DNA from 2 places in the Serratia sp. LTN-2 genome. Region 1 is predicted to be linked to the other one. Evidence: predicted binding sites of a transcription regulator. Region 1 holds the regulator's gene; the other holds the start of a gene.
The links. The regulator ArgR, encoded in region 1, controls arginine synthesis, uptake and breakdown. The targets are predictions, from matches to a motif close to ANTGAATAAAAATACANT.
Positions count from the first base shown of each region.

Region 2: a site for ArgR is predicted at 1,377-1,394, ahead of argC (N-acetyl-gamma-glutamyl-phosphate reductase). Genes of this name have one in related genera too.

Region 1 is NZ_JCAXDO010000021.1:15,365-18,456, reverse strand. It holds gene mpl (UDP-N-acetylmuramate:L-alanyl-gamma-D-glutamyl-meso-diaminopimelate ligase) at 1-108, shown strand, start outside; gene yhcN (peroxide/acid stress response protein YhcN) at 306-569, opposite strand; gene yhcN (peroxide/acid stress response protein YhcN) at 690-953, opposite strand; gene argR (transcriptional regulator ArgR) at 1,357-1,827, opposite strand; gene mdh (malate dehydrogenase) at 2,292-3,092, shown strand, end outside.
Region 2 is NZ_JCAXDO010000016.1:102,459-105,550, reverse strand. It holds gene argB (acetylglutamate kinase) at 1-205, opposite strand, end outside; gene argC (N-acetyl-gamma-glutamyl-phosphate reductase) at 226-1,230, opposite strand; gene argE (acetylornithine deacetylase) at 1,447-2,592, shown strand; gene ppc (phosphoenolpyruvate carboxylase) at 2,852-3,092, shown strand, end outside.

The DNA.
Region 1 (3,092 bases):
CAGCCGGGCGATCACATTCTGGTGATGAGCAACGGCGGTTTCGGCGGCATTCACGATCGCCTGCTGGACGCGCTGGCGAAAAAGCAGGAACCGAAGGTGACCTACTGATCGCTTAGCCGCATCAGCCAACACAAGGGCCGCATTCGCGGCCTTTTTTACGCCCATAAAAAAGCCCTCGCGAGCGAGGGCAACGGGGTTCGTCGGATAGGACGACGAGAGGGTCTCTGGGAAATCGGCGTTTGCGTCAGAACTCGGCAGTGGCAGTGACGAGGGTAATCAGCTCTGCAAAGCCGTTCCCAGAGTTGTTATTTGTAAATCTCGGCGGTGGCGTGGTAGTTGCCTTCGTTACGCGCTTCGATTACGCGGTAGGCGGTCGCGCCTTTCGCGTCGGCTTTCTCCGACAACGCCTGGCGAATGTCGGTCGGCGCGCCGTCGATGCCGCTGACGGTAATGGTGCCGATAGATTGCAGATTGGTGGTCTGATCGTTAGTCACCAACTGGGCGGCGGAGGCGCCGAAGGAGATGACGGACAGCAAACCGAGTGCAGCAACAGTAGTTTTCATGTTCATGATAGCGATCCTTGGTCATAACAGCCTGGAAGGGCTTGGCAGCGATTTTTATTCTTGAAGGCCGTTATGACAGCGTTTGGTTCCAGAGATGTATTGCCCGTTGCCGGGTAATGCCGGTACTTATTTGTAGATTTCAGCGGTCGCGTGGAAGTTGCCGTCGTTACGCGCTTCGATCACGCGGTAAGCGGTCGCCCCTTTGGCGTCGGCTTTATCGGACAGCGCCTGACGAATGTCGGAAGGTGCAGCGGCGACGCCGCTCACAGTGATCACGCCGGCGGGCTGCAGTTTTGCGGCCTGGGTTGCATCAACAGATTGTGCTGCGAATGCGCCGAAGGAAAGCATGGACAGAACGCTCAGGGTTGCAACGGTAGCTTTAATTTTCATCATCTCACCTCATCGTATTCTTTTATCAGTTCTAACGAACTGTGACTTAGTTCACGGAAATGAGTATACAGCTAGTAACGCGAAAAATTAATAGTTCGCTAACAGTTGCTAGTGAAACTTTAAACCGGTGAACCTTCTTTTTTATAACCGTAAGGAATAAAAAACGCTTATAAAACGATCTTTTGATGTTAATTTTATGTAATTTCAATGAGGTAAGTGCTTTTGACCAAAAGTGCGGAAGATCACAGTGGGTACTGCTGGCTACATGGAGATGTCATGGAAATGTGTTGTAGCGGGATAAAAAAGCAGTGTTAAACGCGGTTGGGGGCCGAGAAGGTAACGCAGGGGTTAAAGAAGCGCTAACAAAATGCGAACGGTAGCCGCACTTTGTTAGCGCCAGGTTTCACAGCTCTTGCTCGAACACGCCCAGGATCGCTTCATGCAGCTTCTGAGCGGTAAAGCCGCTGGACGGGGTGACGAAAATCGTGTCGTCGCCGGCGATAGTGCCAAGGATGCCCTGGGATTTGCCCAATGAGTCGAGCAGGCGGGCGATCAGCTGTGCGGCGCCCGGGCTGGTGTGGATCACCACGACGGCGTCGTTATGGTCGACGTCCAGCACCAGGTTCTTTAGCGGGCTGGTAGTGGTCGGCACGCCGAGTTCGGCCGGAAGGCAATACACCATCTCCATTTTGGCATTACGCGTACGTACCGCACCGAACTTGGTCAGCATGCGCGATACTTTGGATTGGTTAATGTTTTCGAAGCCTTCTTCTTGCAGCGCCAAAACGATCTCGCCTTGAGAACTGAATTTTTCTTCTTTCAATAACGCTTTGAACGTCTTGATCAGATCTTCCTGTTTTGCGGGATTACGCATTTTGCACCGTGGAAAGTTGATAGTGGAAGTCATGATTATGCATATAGATGAATTTTTATGCAACAGAGGCCGACCCAAAGAAAATAAACATGACCGGGCGGCGAGGAAAGGGCGGCATTTTAACAAAATCCGGCCGCGATGAATATGCCCTTTTGACGACGGAAAATCGGCCCGCAGTAGTAAATAAAATGTTATTAAAATGATGTTGTTCTGATGTTGCGTAAGGGTGTAATGTAACGGCCGGTTAACTTGCTCGTGAATAACCTCGCATTATTTTTGATTAGTGTGCGCTATGCCCTTCATGCGTAAGCGATTTAATCTAAAATGGGCGCGACAGCGGCCATTTTATTACACTGGCAGGCAAGAATTGGCTAATTTATTGTTTTTAAAGGTGTAATAATTTAAGGTCCGTAACCAACACATTCACGGCGCTTTATATATTTAAGATAATAAAGGAGTATAGGATGAAAGTTGCAGTTCTCGGTGCTGCTGGCGGTATCGGCCAGGCCCTCGCCCTTCTACTCAAAACCCAGCTTCCTTCAGGTTCTGAACTCTCTCTCTACGACATTGCCCCCGTTACCCCAGGCGTTGCCGTCGACTTAAGCCACATCCCAACCGCAGTTAAAATCAAAGGCTTCAGCGGCGAAGACGCGACCCCGGCTCTGCACGGCGCGGACGTGGTGCTGATTTCCGCCGGCGTGGCCCGTAAGCCAGGCATGGATCGCTCCGACCTGTTCAACGTTAACGCCGGCATCGTGCGTAACCTGATTGAGCAAGTGGCGAAAACCTGCCCGAAAGCCTGCATCGGCATCATCACCAACCCGGTAAACACCACGGTCGCCATCGCGGCGGAAGTGCTGAAAAAAGCCGGCGTTTACGACAAAAACAAACTGTTCGGCGTGACCTCGCTGGATATCATTCGTTCCAACACCTTCGTGGCCGAGCTGAAAGGCAAGCAGCCTGAAGAACTGAACGTGCCGGTGATCGGCGGCCACTCTGGCGTGACCATCCTGCCTCTGCTGTCGCAGATCCCAGGCGTGAGCTTCACCGATCAGGAAGTGGCGGATCTGACCAAACGCATTCAGAACGCCGGCACCGAAGTGGTGGAAGCTAAAGCCGGTGGCGGATCTGCAACGCTGTCCATGGGCCAGGCGGCCGCACGTTTCGGCCTGTCTCTGGTGCGTGCGCTGCAGGGTGAGAAAGGCGTGGTGGAATGCGCTTACGTTGAAGGCGACGGCAAATACGCTCGCTTCTTCGCGCAGCCG
Region 2 (3,092 bases), on a different contig from region 1:
CCGGCGTGACCCGCAGGCCGTTCTTTTTCACCACCGGTAAAGAGAGCTGCTTCATCAGCTCGTCTACCACGCAGCCACCGCCGTGCACGATCACCAGCGGACGCTGATGCTGCTGCCGGTAGCTGTCCAACGCGGTAAACAGACGTTCCAGCGCTTCTTCACTGTCTAATAACACGCCACCTAACTTGATAATTAACGGGTTCATTGCTGTTTACTCACGCTGGTTTAAAGGAGTGACTGGGTTTCCGGGAAACCGAAACGGATATTCAGGCATTGCACCGCCTGTGCGGCCGCGCCTTTCAGCAGGTTGTCTTCCACCGCCACGGCGATCAGATGCTCGCCCTGCACCGCAAAACCGATGTCGCAGAACGGCAGCCCCACCACCGCTTTCAGCGCCGGCACGCCCTGGTCGTACAGCCGCACCAGCGGCTTGTCGTCATAGGCGGCATGATAGGCGGCAGCCACGTCCTGCGCGGTCACGCCGGCTTTCAGGCGGCAGGTGATGGTTTCAAGAATGCCGCGCGGGAAATTGCCCAGGTGCGGCGTAAAGATGACCGGCACGCCCAGGTGCGCAACGATCTCCGGCTGGTGCCGGTGAGTGAAAATGCCGTATGGCTGCAGGCTCACTTCGCAAAAGCTGGTGGTCATGCTGGCCTTGCGCCCGGCGCCGCTGACGCCGCTGGTGGCGTTGATCACCGGCCACTGGTCCAGGTTCAGCAGCTGCTTTTCGATCAACGGTTTGAGCGCCAACTGCGCCGCCGTTGGGTAGCAGCCCGGCACCGCGATCAGCTGCGCCCGTTTGATCTTGTCGCTCTGCCACTCCGCCAGGCCGTACACCGCCTGCTCCAGCAGAGCGCCATGCTGATGCTCGAAACCGTAGTACTGGCTATAAAAACCGGCGTCCTGCACGCGGAAGGCGCCGGAAAGATCGAACACCACGCAACCCGCCGCCAGAAAAGCCGGTGCAATATCGTGGCTGACTTCATGGGCGGTGGCGAGGAACACCACATCGATGCCCTGCGCCGCCTGTGCAACGTCGGTCAACGGCTGCAGCGGCAGATCGACGATGCCTTTCAACTGGGGATGGAGATCGGAAAGCAACTTTCCTGCATCTGCACTTTGCGCTGAAACCGCTAAAGCGGTTATGTTCATGTGTGGGTGGCGATTCAGGTAAGCCGTGAGCTCCGCTCCGGCGTAACCGCTGGCACCAACGATCAGCGTATTCAACATGTGGCCTTTCACCTTCTCAACTGACGTGCGGTCGTTTTCGACCCAGGTAACAGGGCTAGCCAGCGTTGTTGCGCCGTTCACCCACGGAGCCAGGCGTTGATGCTTTTATAAACATCCGGGTATCGGGTTCCCTTACGCTTCGGCTTACTGTATTTTTATTCAAAATAAATGCATGAATATTGATACTATCCTAACCAAAGGCTGTCAACAGTGAAGATGAAATTACCTCCATTTATTGAGCTGTACCGGGCGTTGATCGCCACACCGTCGATCAGCGCCACCGATGCCGGCCTCGATCAGAGCAATGAGGCGTTAATCAACTTGCTGGCCGAATGGTTTGCCGACCTGGGCTTTCGCGTCGACGTGCAGCCGGTGCCGGATTCGCGCCACAAATTCAACCTGCTGGCCAGCATCGGCGAAGGCAGCGGCGGCCTGCTGCTGGCCGGCCACACCGATACGGTGCCTTACGACGAAGGCCGCTGGACGCGCGATCCCTTCACCCTGACCGAGCACGACAACAAGCTCTACGGCCTGGGCACCGCCGACATGAAAGGCTTCTTCGCCTTTATTCTGGATGCGGTGCGCGATATCGACGCGAGCAAACTGACCAAGCCGCTGTACATTTTAGCCACCGCAGATGAAGAAACGACGATGGCCGGCGCACGCTATTTCGCCGCCTCCACCGCCATTCGGCCGGATTTCGCCATCATCGGCGAACCGACCTCGCTGCAGCCAGTCCGCGCGCACAAGGGCCACATGGCCAACGCCATTCGCATCGTCGGCCAGTCCGGCCACTCCAGCGATCCGGCGCGCGGCGTCAACGCCATCGATCTGATGCACGAATCCATCAGCCACCTGATGGCGCTGCGCAAAACCCTGCAGGAGCGCTACAACAACCCGGCGTTCGCCGTGCCTTATCCCACCATGAACTTCGGCCATATCAGCGGCGGCGACGCGGCCAACCGCATCTGCGCCTGCTGCGAGCTGCACCTGGATATCCGCCCGCTGCCCGGCATGACGCTCGACAACATCAACGAACTGATGCATCAGGCGTTGGAGCCGGTGAGCCAACGCTGGCCGGGCCGCCTGAGCATCGAAGAGCTGCACGCGTCGGTGCCGGGCTACGAGTGCCCAACCGACCACCGCATGGTGGCAGTGATCGAGGAACTGCTGGGCACCCGCACCCAGGTGGTCAACTACTGCACCGAGGCGCCGTTCGTACAGCAGGTGTGTCCGACGTTAGTGCTCGGCCCCGGCTCTATCGACCAGGCCCACCAGCCGGACGAGTACCTCGACACCGCGTTTATCGAACCGACGCGTAAACTGCTGGGCCAGCTGGTCACTCATTTTTGCCGGCAATAAACCCGACATTTAACAGGGGAAATGCTTTATGCTTTCCCCTAACTCCAAATAAGTAGTAGACGGCGAAATAAGCCGTGCTGATAACCGACGTGCCGTAATTAAATTTCAGAAAATGCGCCGATTTTGATGTTTTTTTGCTAAAAATAGTGTCAATTGGACGACTGGACAGGAACGCGGTGGGATCAGGCAGGCGGTCTGCGCCTGACGCGTGAAATTTATTTACAAGATAAAAATCATACAGAACTGGGTCAGGGGTTATATGAACGAACAATATTCGGCAATGCGCAGTAATGTCAGTATGCTCGGCAAATTGCTCGGCGATACCATCAAAGAAGCGCTGGGCGAGCATATTCTCGATCGCGTAGAGACCATCCGTAAGCTTTCCAAATCCTCACGCGCCGGCAACGAAGCGCATCGCCAGGAACTGCTCTCCACCCTGCAGAACCTGTCCAACGACGAGCTGCTGCCGGTGGCGCGCGCCTTCAGCCAGTTCCTCAACC